DNA from 3 places in the Sutterella megalosphaeroides genome. Region 2 is predicted to be linked to each of the others. Evidence: riboswitches for the same ligand, from Rfam matches in the RefSeq annotation. Region 2 holds a riboswitch; each other region holds the start of a gene.
The links. Region 2 has a riboswitch for lysine ahead of S6FBBBH3_RS05905 (amino acid permease). Riboswitches for the same ligand answer to the same signal wherever they lie in the genome.

Region 1 (4,433 bases), 170 kb from region 2:
GCGACGGGCGATTTCCTTCACTTCGGCGATGCTCTTTGCGGTATGAAGGCGAATGTCGGAAAGCGCGATCCCCGTGTTGAGCAGGTGCTGGTGCGAATCGTTGAAGCCCGGAACGATCGTGCGGCCGCACGCGTCGAAGGTTTCGTATTCGGCGGGAGCTTGAGCAAGCACCTCTTCGTTCGTGCCGACGGCGCGAACGATCCCGTCTTCGACGAGAAGGGCCCGGGCGAAGCGCCCGCGTTCAAGGTAGATCTTGGCGTTCAGAATGACGGTGGCCATGGGGGAATCCTTCGAAAAAAGGGTCACACGGGGGTGGATGGTTGAAATGTAGAACTCGGGGAGAAGACTCCGCGCGACCGCTCCTTGGCAGTCATCGGTCGCGCGGTGTTTCGGACAGGTGCTTTAGGATTATTCGCTTCCGAGGGCGTCCTTCCCTTCGAGGGCGCGTTCCTTTTCAAGCGCGTCGTGGCGACGGCGGAAGAAAAGTTCGTAGATCACGAGCCCGCCGAGCGGCACGAGAAGGCCGAGAAGCGCCGTCACGGGATCCTGCTCGAGGGTGTTCAAAGCCAGACCGATCATGACGAGGCAGATGAGAATCGTCGTGAAGGGATAGAGCCAAACACGGTAGGGGCGCTCCATCGTCGGGTACTTGCGGCGCAACACGATCACGGAGAAGAAGGTGAGGCCGTGGAAGATGATCCCGCAGAGGGCGACGAGGCTCGTCAATTCGGAGAGCGTGCGCGAGCACACGAGAATCGAGGCCATCACCGCGGAAGCGATCTGGGCGTTCATCGGGGTGCGGTACGTCGGATGGAGCTTCGCGAGGCTCGGGAACAGAGCGCCGTCGCGGGCCATGGCGAAGTACATGCGCGGGAAGACCATGATGCAGCCGTTCAAGGAATTGAAGATGGCGAGAATCATGGCGGCACCCACGACGATCATGCCCGCGGAACCGAAGAGTTCCTTCGCGGCCGCCGTGCCGAGGTAGTAGTCGCCGCTTTCAACGAGCTGCTGAATCGTCTCGAAAGGGAGGACGCGATAGACCGCATAGTTGAAGAGCACGTAGAGAATCGCCACGCCCGTGATCGAGAGAATGAGAGCAAGCGGAATGTTGCGCTTCGGGTTCTTGATTTCTTCGGCGATCGTGTTGAGGTTCGTCCAGCCTTCATAAGCCCAGAGGGTCGCGATGACGGCAAAGCCCACCATGCTGCAGAGTTCGAGGAAGGAGGGCGCGGCATGCGTTTCCGGAAGCTCGAAGGTGAGAAGGTCGGGCGACTGCGTCCCCATGGCAAGACCGCACACGAGAATGAGCACGATCGGGAGCATCTTCAAAATCATGAAGAGGTTCTGCACGGTGCTTCCCAACTTCACACCTCGGATGTTGAGGACCGTGAGAAGGAAGATCGACGCGAGAGCGATCCCCTTTTGCACCAGGGGGTCGAGCGGATAGATGCTCGAGAGCGCCGCCCCGAACGCCACGGCCAAAGCCGCGATCGAGCCCGAGGAGGAGAGGAAGAAATTCGTGATGCCGCACATGAAGGCGACGCGTTCGCCGTAGGCTTCGCGCAGGTACACGTAGTAGCCGCCCGCCTTGGGCATCATCGCGCCGAGTTCGGCAAAGCAGATGCCGCTCAGAAGCGTCACGAGGCCGCCGATAAGCCAAACGAGGAGCGCGAGGCCGAGGTTCATCCCGGAGCGCTGCAGAACGATCGCACCGATATAAAAGATCCCGGAGCCGATCATGATGCCGGCGAGCACGGAGATGCCGCCGAAGAGGCTCACTTCGCGCTTCATTGTTGCGGGTTCGTGGGAATTGGACACGGGGTTTCTCCGAAAAAGGGGAAAAGGGTCGAAAAAAATACAAACGAAAAAGCCGCACTCACCATCGTCGGTGATGCGGCTTATAAGAGAACCCGTCCTCGGCCCGTGCGCCCGCGCCCCTTCCGAGACGACCGAAGCGCTGTCGGACGCCGAAAACGGAGGGCTCGATGTCGCAAGCTCCGCCGATAGCGCCTCCGACGAAGCGAAGCTTCGCCGGGAGTCACCGACGTATTTCGCCGGTGCCCAACGCAGGGACGCACCCGTCCGAACGTTTCGGCGGGTTGACCTTTCACCGTCGTCTCCGGGTGTCCCCTCGAACGGCTACTCATTCGCCCCGCGCCTCTATCCACAACTTTCTGTCCGATAACTTTCGCACGGCAACGCGCACTGCGGGGACGAGGGAAATCCTGTAAACATAACTTTTGTTCCATCCTTTCAGTCGCATCAAAGCGAGTGGGCGATTTGGATTAGGGGTTCTTGAGTAACTTCGGGTAGGGAATATCCCTCGAACTCGGTCGGAATGCGTGCAAGTCCGAATCGGCCGCAGGGATGCGGCCCCGTAGAATGGCCCCAAGCACGATCGGGCCCGCAAGAACGAGCCCCGACCGTACTCCGAAGAGCTTCCAAGACCTTCCGTGGTGCCCGCCATGACCCCGTCCGTCCTTTCTCCCGTTCGATCTTCGTTCCGACCGTCGTCGTTCGCGCTCGCGTGCGCCGTTGCCCTTGCGGCTTCGCTTTCGACTTCCGTCACAGCGGCGGGTTCGACCCCGACCGCGTCTGCTCCGGAGCGCGCCGCCTGCACCGCGTGCCACACGGTGACGCCCAATCTGAGCGCGCACAGCCCGCGTGAAATCCATGCGCTCCACGCGGGCGACCTTGCCCGACCCGAAGGCGACTGCCTCCAGTGCCACGAGGACGACGGACGTTTTCTCGTCGCTCGGGCGAATGCGTGCTCCGGGTGCCACGCGGACTTTGCCAAGAAAGCTCCCCACGACGCGAAAAAGCTTTCGGACGCCGAGTGTGCCTCCTGCCATACGACGGACGCCGTGCGCGCGGCGCACTTGGGCGCCAAGGAAACGACCGCGCGCGAAGGACTCAAGTCGCTCGTCTCCGTTGACGTGACCGACGCGAAAATCGTGCGCGAAGCGGATGCGGCGTATGCCGAGGTCACGTTCCGGCTCTTGGACGCCGAAGGGCAACCCGTTCCGCTCGCAACGAAAGACCCCGCGGACGCCCCGTGGATCAAGAATCTCCAGCTCTACGTCAATTGGGACGCGGAAAGCGACTTCACGATGAGTCGCGGGACGCCGATTTTCGTGAAGTCGAACAAACGCGACGTCACGCAAAAGGGGCTCGGGCGCACGCCCGCGGGCGAGCGCGAACGGACGCCTCTTTTCCGCACGGACGGCGAACATTTCACCTACCGCGTGGGCCCCGTCGTGCTTGAGGACCGCTTTTCGACGTCCTCCCCGAAAGCAGGGAAGGTGGGTGTCGTGAGCAACCGTCTGATCTACTGCTTCGACGACGCGAAAAAGCTCGCGGCGTGCGACAGCGGTCGCGACCGTAAGAACGCCGCCTGGAACGACCTCTGGGTGTTCGACGAAAAGGGGCTCGTTCCGCACGAACGCCTCACGGCCCTGCGCCCGACGATTACGTCGAACGCCAAGTGCGGGACCTGTCACGGCTACAACGCCGAGCACGACGAAACCGAAATCAATTGTCGCAGTTGCCACTCGCAGGTGACGAAGAAAAACAAGCACTACGCGGATACGACCTGCTACTCGGGGCACGACGACGAAAACGGGCGCCATACGACGCCCTTCAAGCCGAAGAGCTACGCCCCGCGCGCGATGCCGGGCTTCGGCGGGTCGACGAACGACCTGACGCTCCCGTGCGTCACGTGCCACAATCCGAATACGCCGCCCACGGCCGCGATTCGCGACTACATGACGAACGCCGATTCGCCCGATTTCATCGAGGACCTCGTGCTCTCGTACCCGGACATGAAGGTCTGGATCCATTCGCTCCATGCGGGGACGCGCCCGAGCCAGCGCGCGGAAGGCGGCGTTCGCGAAGTCAAATGGGCGAAGTCCCGCGGCGACTGCACGGCCTGCCACGAGGGCGAGAGCTTCGGCCTGGAGCGCCTCGCCAAGGTCGGTCGCCCGCTTGCGCTCGATACGGCGTACGACCCCGACTCGAACGCCCATCCTGCGGTCGACTTCACGGTGAACGCCTACGCCTCGCCCATGGCGGCGACGTGCTTCGCGTGCCACGCCTACACGCGGGACGCCTACGGGAAACTCGTCAAAAACGAGAAGGCGAAGGCCCACATCGCCGAGATGGGCGGGAAATTCGGCGTCAAGCTCGAAGACCTTCAGCCCGAACGCTGCAACACCTGCCACACGCCCGAAGCGCTCGGCAAGGCGCACGGGTTGAAGCGCTGACTGAAGCGCTGACGAAGAGATTCCGAAACCCCGAACCGCCGAGTCCGTGTTGTCTCGGGCGTCGGGCTCCGGTTCGGGGGAGCGGAATCGGGAAGCTGAAAAAGACATCGGGGCGGCGCTTGGTGCGTCGCCCCGAGAAGCGTATTCGTTGAGGGATTTGTTGAGGGA
Region 2 (4,433 bases):
TTTTTGCCGTCGCGCGCTACTGGTTCGAGATTCCCTTTGCGGGCTCGATCGGGCTCCTCTTTTTCGTCGTATCCCTCTTTTCGCTCAGCATCGTGGGCTTGGCGCTCGCGATCTCGGCCGCGTCGCGCACGTACCAGCAGTCCGTGATCCTCGTCTTTTTCTTCGTGCTTCCCGCCCTCATCCTCTCGGGCCTCATGACCCCCGTCGGGGCGATGCCCGAATTCATGCAGGCGGCGACCGTCTTCAACCCCGCACGCTACGGGATCCAGATGGTACGCATGATTTATTTCGAGGGTGCGGGCTTCGACGCGATTCGCCCCTTCCTCTGGCCGCTCCTCCTACTTACGGGACTTACGATTCCGGCGGCAACGTGGTTCTTCCGGCACAAGGTCACCTGATGTGCCTGAAACAGCCGAAGGGCGCGGGAGATCGGGACGCGCAACAGACGCGCGGGTGCGTAACGAATTCGCACACTCTCGGCCTCCCGCCTCTGGCATACTGAGCCCGACGGGCGCCCGAGCGTTTCCTCTTTGCGCGTCCGACCGACTACAACGCGAGTTTCTCCGAGAAACCTTACTAGGAACCGATCCGCAATGCTTAAGATCATCGCTCTGGCCGTCCCCGCCGCGCTCCTTCTCGCCGGCTGCAATCAGTCGATCACGCCGAACGAAAAGACCTGCTCGCCCGCCTACATCAAGGAAGTCGCCGACAAGGAAGGCCCTCTCCCAGGCCTGCCTCGAAAAGGGCTACGACAACGCGCTTTCGAGCATCGACAAGGCGGGTGCCGCGCTCAAGGAAAAACTCTTCGGCGAGAAGAACTGAGGGTCTCGACAACTTTTCGTCATTTTTGATTTTGTCCCATGAAAGACCTCACCCGAACAACACTTTTTTCCTGCCTTTTCGGACTTCTCGCGTGCGCTTCAAGCGTATCGGCCAAAGACCTCATGGCAGATGCCGTACCGGAAGTCGTTCGTGCTTACGTACAAACAACCTTCGGCGATATCCCTCGCATCGAATGGGATTTTGATGAGGATACGAACACCTTCGAGGCCGACTTCGAACTTGCGGGCGATCGCGAGGTCGAACTTCGGATCAGACCCGACGGCACGCTGTTCTCGGCCAAAGAAGATGTGCCGGCAAGTGAAATCCCCGAGTACGTCAAGGCGGCCGCCCTCAAAGAAATACCGGGCGCCCGCATCCTCGGCGCCAACAAACTCACCGACCGCACGGGCACCGTTCTCTGGGACGTGGGACTACGCGCAACGAATAACGGACGTTTCTATCGAAACGTTCGGATTCCCGAGCAACAACTCAAACGCTGAGCACACTCAAGCTTCGATACGCCCGATTTTTGTTTCCGGAACGTGCCTTTCTCCAAGGAAAACCCACAAATCCTCCATTTTGTGTAACAATGTGTCCTTTGCCGCCCGAAATCCGGTCGGCAACCATGCGTGATAGAGGCGCGGGCGAGCATGAGTAGACGGCCGAGGGGGTACCCGAAGAAGCCGATCGAAGGGGCCGTCCGCCGAAACGCCCTGCCGGACGCGGGAGGGCAGTTGGGGATGCGGAGAAGATCCGCATCACTCCCGTCGCGACGAAGCGCTCGTTCGGCTTGCGAACGACCCCAAGCTTCGGTCGGTGACGGAGGAGCTGTCGGCTGGCGTTACGGGCACGAACACACCGTCCGTTCGTCGCAGGGATTGCTTTTTGAATCACCCCGCGACGCCTTCGGAAAGGGATACGGGCCCCGTGCGACACCGATGGATGTCGCACGGAACCGCAACTCTCTTTTTTCCGAAGGAATTCCAAGAATGTCCGAAACAGACGCCGGCAGCCGGTCCGGCCTCAAGCGCGAACTCAAGTCGCGCCACGTCACCATGATCGCGATCGGCGGCTCGATCGGCACGGGGCTTTTCGTCGCCTCGGGCGCGACGATTGCCGAAGCGGGCCCGGGGAGCGCGCTCCTTGCGTACTCCGTGATCGGCCTCATGGTGTACTTTCTCATGACGAGCCTCGGGGAGCTTGCCGCCTACGAACCCGTGGCGGGGTCCTTCTCCACCTACGGGCGTCGCTACGTCGACGAAGCGTTCGGCTTCGCGCTCGGCTGGAACTACTGCTACAACTGGGCCGTCACCGTGGCGGTCGACCTCGTCGCAGCGCAGCTCGTCATGGGCTGGTGGTTTCCGGACGTCCCCGGAACCCTCTGGAGCGCCCTATTCCTCGGGTTTATTTTCCTTCTCAACTTCTTCTCCGTGAAGGGGTTCGGTGAAACCGAATACTGGTTCGCGCTCCTCAAGGTGCTCACCGTGGTCTTTTTCATCGCCACGGGCTGCGCGATGATCTTCGGGATCCTCACGGACGACATCCCCGCGGGCTTTGCGAACTGGACGACGGGGGACGCCCCCTTTGTGGGCGGGTTCCCCGCGTTGATCGGCGTCGCGATGGTCGTCGGCTTTTCCTTCCAGGGGACGGAGTTGATCGGCATCGCCGCGGGCGAAACGCAAAACCCCGAAAAGGCGATTCCGCAGGCCGTGCGACAGGTCTTCTGGCGCATCCTCCTCTTTTACGTCCTCTCGATCTTCGTCATCAGCCTGATCATCCCGTACACGGACCCGCGTCTTCTCAAAAACGACATCGCGGACGTGGCCGTGAGCCCCTTCACGCTCGTTTTCGAGCATGCCGGTCTCTTGTCGGCCGCCGCCCTCATGAACGCCGTCATCCTCACGTCGGTGCTCTCCGCGGGGAATTCGGGCCTGTACGCCGCAACGCGCATGCTCTACGTGCTCGCGCTCCGAGGCGACGCGCCGAAGTGCTTCGCTCGACTCTCGAATTCGGGCGTGCCGCGCTACGCGCTCGTCGCGACGACGGCGGTGGCGGGCCTCTGTTTCCTCACGTCGCTCTTTGACAACCGCGACGTCTACCTGTGGCTTCTCAACACCTCGGGGATGTGCGGCTTCATCGCCTGGCTCGGGATTGCAGTGAGTCACTACCGCTTCCGCCGCGGCTACGTCCTGAAGGGATGCGACCTCTCGAAGCTTCCCTACCGCTCGGGCTTTTTCCCCTGGGGTCCGATCTTCGCCTTCGTGCTCTGCATGACGATCATGCTCGGCCAGAACTACAAGGCCTTCCTCGAAGACACGATCGACTGGTCCTCGGTGGCTGCGACCTACATCGGCATCCCCCTCTTCCTCGCCGTCTGGCTCGGCTACAAGCTCGTCAAGAAGACGAAGTTCGTACGCTACGAAGACATGGAGTTCCCGGCAAAATACCGGGCGTGATGCTCCCCTGAAAAACCCCGTTCGTACAGGGCGCGAGCGGGGTTTTTTCACGTTCGGCGCGGGACTTCGACGCTCTCGTTGGGTCGCGCTTGCGCGCCGCACCCTCGCTCACCGCACGCCGCGGTCACTTAATCGTACGGAAACTCAAGAGGAGGCAGCTTCCAAGGCGGCGGATACATCCGCTCCGACTGCGCCTCTTTCTTCAGCCGGTCCAAGGTCTCTTCGAATAGTTCTTTTTCGATCGCTTCTCTGCAGTCCGAAAACTTCTGCGCTTCGTCGGGCGTCAACTTCGACAAGAACTGCCCGACGAGTTCTTCATCTCGGCGGTATTCCGCAACCCAACGATAGAGCGTACTGCGGGCAACCAGAAGTTCCTCGGCCGCTTGCTTGACAGGGCAGCCCGTCACTACGACATATCGTGCGGCCACGCGTTTTGCTTCGGGCGTGAACCGAGCTCTCGTGTAGACGATCATGGCCGATCTCCGGAAAGACACACACGTCTATTGTGCCTCGATCGTTGCGCGGTGACGGGGGCTCGGATCGTTCTCCCCAAAACGGAAAAAACTCCCGGCCCGCGCTCTGGGCCGAGAGTTTCTCCGGGGAAACGGCGGTTGATGCGTGCGACCGCACCCCGGCAGTCGCACGAGCCGCAACCCGCGCGCGAGAACGTAATCCCCCATCCTCGCGCGCTTTCGGTCAGATGAGACCCTTCGTACGGAAGTCCTTGAGGACCTTGACGAAAGCCTTCATCTCGCCGGGGGTACCGAGCGTGAGACGGTTCCAGCCCGTAAAGGGCGGGAACGCGCGGCCGACGAGAATGTTCGCATCGGCCATGTGCTTGCGGTACGTCTCGGAGTCGCCCTTCACCTGGTGGAAGATGAAGTTCGCTTCCGACGGGAGGTACTTGATCCCGAGCTCGTCGAAGGCCTTCGTCACGATGGCCTTCGAGAGTTTCGTCGCCGCAAGCGACGTTTCAAGATACGTTTTGTCGGCGAGCGTCGCCGCGGCGGCGACGGCACCCGCGAGGTTGATATTATCCACCGATTCGAAAAGATCGCACTCGGCAAGGACGGATTTCGTTGCGATCCCGTAACCGAGACGCAAGCCCGCCAAGGCGTAAAGCTTCGAGAAGGTGCGCGTGACGATCAGGTTGTC
Region 3 (4,433 bases), 370 kb from region 2:
CCGAGGGCGTTGCTCTGCCACCGCCCGTCTTCACCGCCGAACGAAGCATCGCCGACGCACAAAACGAAAGCCGCCCTGGAGCGCAAAAGCTCGGAGCGGCTTTGAGAAGGTCCGTGAACGACCGACGGAGTTGCGAGCGGACGATCTTCGCCCGCCCGCAAGCGAGGATCAGGGAGCGAGCAGCCGCTCTACCATACGCTTGTAGATCTCGAACGAGGCGAGCACTTCTTCGGGGTAGCCGCATTCGTTGTCGCCGTGCAGGTTTTCGCCCGACGGCCCGAACGTCACGACGGGAATCCCGAGCGTGACGGCGACGATGTTGGAGTCGCACACCGACGGGTCGTAGGCGAGTTCAAGGGCTTTGCCCGTCACGTCGGCGTAGCAGTCGACGAGCGTCGTCACGAGTTCGTGGTCTTCGGGGACCGCAAAGGACTGCATGTAGGGGCTTTTCCGGGGCTTCAGCCGGACGTTCACCTTATCGGCAAGGCCGAGGTCGGCTGCCGCCGAGCGGATCTGCGCGATGCAGTCCTCGGACGTTTCGCCCGGCACGACGTAGCGGTCGACGAAGACGTAGCAGCTGTCGGGAACGACGAGCGTGTCGGGGTTGCCCCCAGACATGTAGCGCACGCACCAGGTGCCGCCGACGAGCTTCGGGTGGGTTTTCGTCGGCAGCGCCTCGATCGCGACCGCAAGCTTTCCCGCCGAAATGAGCGCGTTTTCGCCGCGGCGCGGGTAGCGGCTCGCGTGCGCGGACTCGCCGCGCACGGTGACCTCGAAGCTGTAGCGACCGCGGAAACCGATCGCCGCGTTCGTAAAGCGGCACTCGGCCATGACGGCGTAGTCGGCTTTGAGCACGCCTTCGTCGCAAAGCGCGTAGGTCCCGCGACTCAAGCCCTCTTCGTCCGAAACGAAGGCGGCGAGGATCTTCCCCGAGAAGCGCTCGGGGTGCGCCGCAAAGTATTCGAGGGTCGAAAGGAGGCACGCGAGGCCCCCCTTCATGTCCATGGCGCCGCGCCCGTAGACCTTGCCGTCGATTTCGGTCGCGCGGAAAGGATTCGTCTTCCAGTTTTCGAGCGTCACGTCGACCGTGTCGATGTGACCGATCAGAAGCATCGTTTTCCCGGGACGGCCCGAGTCGAGCTCCGTCCAGACCGAGGGGCGCACGCCCTCGACGTCCTCGTCGAAGCGCGAAAAGTGCGGCGTCAGGCCGAAGCCGCGGATGAGGCCCGCGATGTGTTCGGCGATTTCGAGCTCGCGCCCGTTGACGGAGCGGATGTTGATGAGGTCGTACCAGCGTTGAATGAGGGGATCCATGGTGCGTTTTCCGTGAGTGGGTCGATGGGGATGAAAGAAGCGTCCGGACTCAGGCGGGCTGCGCTTCGGCGCGTCCCGTCGCACGCTCGTCGCGAAGGGCTTCGAGCTTGGCCGTGCACAGGCCCGTGACGGCGTAAAAGACCGAGAAGAGAATCGAGAGCCAGAGCATCGGCGCAAACGGCGTGAAGGCGAGATTCGCGACCCCGAGCGTGCCGGCCGTGTAGGAGCCCGTCGTCGACCAGGGCACCATGGGCGCAAGTCCCGTACCGGTGTCGATCATCATGCGCATCAGGTTCTTGCGGGAGAGCCCGTACGCGGGAAAGAGGTCCTTCGTCATGGCGCCGACAACGGGGTAGCTCACGTAGTAGGCGCCCGTAATCGTGAAGAAGACGGCATGGAGCACCATCACCGCGAAGCTCATCGATCGGCTCGTGCGGGCGCGTTCGCGAAGCCACGCAAGGAGCACGTCCGCGACACCCGCCGTGCGCAGGGGCGCCCCGAAGATCGCCGCCGCCATCAGAAGGCCGATCGTGCCCAACATGCTCGTGAAGCCCCCGCGGTTCACCATCGTGTCGACGAAGCTCGAGCCCGTCTCGGCGGCGTAGCCCGAATACATGGCGTTCATGAGGTCTCGCGGATTTTCGCCCTGAAGGACTACGGCGATGAGAGCGGCCGCGGCAATCCCTGCGACGAAGGTCGGGATGGCGGGCTTGCGAAGCACGATGAGGGCGAGCACGACCGGAACCGGTAGGAGCGTGAGAACGCTCAGGTCGAAGTTCGCGGAAAGCGTCGCGAGGATTTCGTCGTAGGCGCCGCTCGCCGCCGCGTGGGTTTCGAGCGAGAGCCCGTAGACGAAGAAGAACGCAAGGCTCAGAAGGAAGGCGGGTCCCGTCGAAACGAGGGCGTGCCGGATTCCTTCCATCAAGGGCGTGTCGGTAACGGTCGCGGTGATGACGGTCGAATCCGAAAGAGGCGAAATCTTGTCGCCCGTGAAGGCCCCCACGCACACGGCGCCCGCCGCGGCTTCGAGCGGAACGCCGAGGCCCTCGGCAACGCCCATGCACGCGATGCCCACCGTGGCGAGCGTTCCCCAGGACGTACCCGCGAGCGCGCTCATGAGCGTACAGATGATGCAGACGACCGGAAGGAACATCGAGGGCGTGATCACTTGCATCCCGAGGTAAATCATGGTCGGGATCGTGCCCGAAGCCATCCAGACGGCAATGAGGACGCCGACCGCGAGCAAAATGAGCATCGCCACGAGCATCGAGGCGATCGTATCGCGAATGCCGCGCTGCAGATCGTCGTAGCGGATCCCGAAGGCGCAGGCCATCGCGCACATGATCGCGCCGTCGATCGCAAGCACGATGCGCGCGTTGAGCTCAAGCTCCATGAGACCGAAAACCAAAACGAAGACGCCGACGGCAAGCATGGAAAAGGCTGCGCGGGCGCCGATCGGCGATGTTGTCGAGGATGCGGCGGACGGGTTCATGGCTGGGCCTCCGAAAAAGGGAAAAGCGAGGGCGAAAAGCTCTTCGGCAAGACGAAAAAAGGTCGAAGGTCCGCTTCCGGACCCCGACCTTTTGTTGACCTTCGGCCGCCCTGTAGCGCGACGGACGCTCCGTCGGTGTGAGGGCGGTCCCCCGTCGTGAGGTTGTGTTTCGGCCTCGGTCCTCTTTTGGCTTTTCGGCCGTTCGGTACCGACGCGCGCACTCCGTCGCGGGGTTTCGTTCTCTTTTTCGGGTGTTCCGGTAGCGCTCCGCGTTGCCGCGACAGTCCCGGAGATGTTCTCTCCGGTCCCAGGTGCGCTTTCGACCCGCGAAACGGCCCAGGCGCCCTTCGGCGGTCGTCCCTTTCGGCTTCCCCTCGATTTCGCGTGTATGGAGAAACGTACTCTTGAAGACCGCAACCTCTACCTGTGTCATTCCATTCTGCACTGCGAAAAGCGCGCGGTCCGTACCGAAAAGGCCTTAGTTCGTTTGTGACGATCGGGTGCGTCGCGCAACGAAAAAGGGCGTCTGGGGGAAATCACCCGAGCTCGAAAACCCGAATGCGTATTCGAAGGGTCGGTTTATTCCGAGGTTTACTAGGGGGTTGTGCCTAGTGCGGAAAACTCGTAGAAAAAATAAGGAAATAAGGAGAAATAAGGCAAAGGATGCCGTGCGGCAAATCGACGGCAACTCAACGGAAAACCGGCCGCGGGTTGCCGCGACCGGTTGAGCGGGATCCCCCTTGTCCCGAAACGAGTCGCTCGGTGCGAGGCGTTTCGGGAGGGGGGACGCGTTGAAGAACTCAGCGGGGGCCGAAGCCGGGACCGCCCGGACCTCCGGGTCCGCCCGGACGATGCCCGCCGGGCCCTCCGGGACCAGCCGCTCCGCCGGGCCCGCCCGGACGGTGGCCGGGCGGCTCGGGCCGATGTGGCGGTCGATGCGCTTGAGGAGGCGGAGGTGCCGGACGGGGCGGAGGCGGCGGGGGCGGACGATGGAAGGCGGCCGCCCGTTCCGCGAGGAATCGGCGGTAGGCGTCGCGCGAATACCAACGCCCGTCGTAGTACCAACGGTGTCCGTCCCAGCGGCCTTCGCGGTAGTGTTCGCGAATGTATTCGCGGGTGAGCGCGTCGGTGACGCCGTAGAGGAGGTCGGCGAGGAGTTCGTCCGAAGCGGCCGAAGCGACTCCCGCCCAACCGCCCGCGGCAAGCAGCACCGCCGTGCCGAAAATCAGTTTGCGACGCGTGGTCATGGTTTTCTTCCTTCTTCTTCCGTAGGGTTTTCTTGCTCGTACCCGATCGGATACGAGTGAACGTATGTTCAGTATAGGACGCGCCCATGCAAAGTCGCGTTAAGCGAACGCCGCGGAATGCAAGAAAGTGCGACCGAAGCTTGAGTTTTCAGTCGGACGCGTCGGGGCTGCGGTCAAAGAGCTTCGAAGCTTTCTCGCCGAGTCGGGGCACGGCTGCAAGGAGCCTCTGCGTATAGGGGTCGACGGGGTGCGTGAGGATCGCCTGCGCGTCGCCCGTTTCGACGATGCGGCCCGATTTCATGACGAGGATGCGGTCCGCCATGTATTCGACGACGCCGAAATTGTGGGTGATGAAGAGGTACCCGAGTCCGAACTCCCGC

Region 1: another riboswitch for lysine. It lies ahead of S6FBBBH3_RS05215 (APC family permease); the one in region 2 lies ahead of S6FBBBH3_RS05905 (amino acid permease).
Region 3: another riboswitch for lysine. It lies ahead of S6FBBBH3_RS04490 (Na+/H+ antiporter NhaC family protein); the one in region 2 lies ahead of S6FBBBH3_RS05905 (amino acid permease).

Annotation. Positions count from the first base shown of each region.
Region 1 covers NZ_AP018786.1:1,221,193-1,225,625, forward strand. Annotated here, with positions in the region: gene S6FBBBH3_RS05210 (amidohydrolase) at 1-279, opposite strand, end outside; gene S6FBBBH3_RS05215 (APC family permease) at 409-1,821, opposite strand; lysine riboswitch at 2,000-2,174, opposite strand; gene S6FBBBH3_RS05220 (multiheme c-type cytochrome) at 2,469-4,265, shown strand.
Region 2 covers NZ_AP018786.1:1,388,519-1,392,951, reverse strand. Annotated here, with positions in the region: gene S6FBBBH3_RS05920 (ABC transporter permease) at 1-398, shown strand, start outside; gene S6FBBBH3_RS05910 (hypothetical protein) at 861-1,322, shown strand; lysine riboswitch at 1,448-1,614, shown strand; gene S6FBBBH3_RS05905 (amino acid permease) at 1,812-3,278, shown strand; gene S6FBBBH3_RS05900 (transposase) at 3,407-3,751, opposite strand; gene S6FBBBH3_RS05895 (pyridoxal phosphate-dependent aminotransferase) at 3,975-4,433, opposite strand, start outside.
Region 3 covers NZ_AP018786.1:1,014,116-1,018,548, forward strand. Annotated here, with positions in the region: gene S6FBBBH3_RS04485 (M20 family metallopeptidase) at 169-1,314, opposite strand; gene S6FBBBH3_RS04490 (Na+/H+ antiporter NhaC family protein) at 1,364-2,746, opposite strand; lysine riboswitch at 3,059-3,237, opposite strand; gene S6FBBBH3_RS04500 (hypothetical protein) at 3,607-4,053, opposite strand; gene S6FBBBH3_RS04505 (dipeptide ABC transporter ATP-binding protein) at 4,202-4,433, opposite strand, start outside.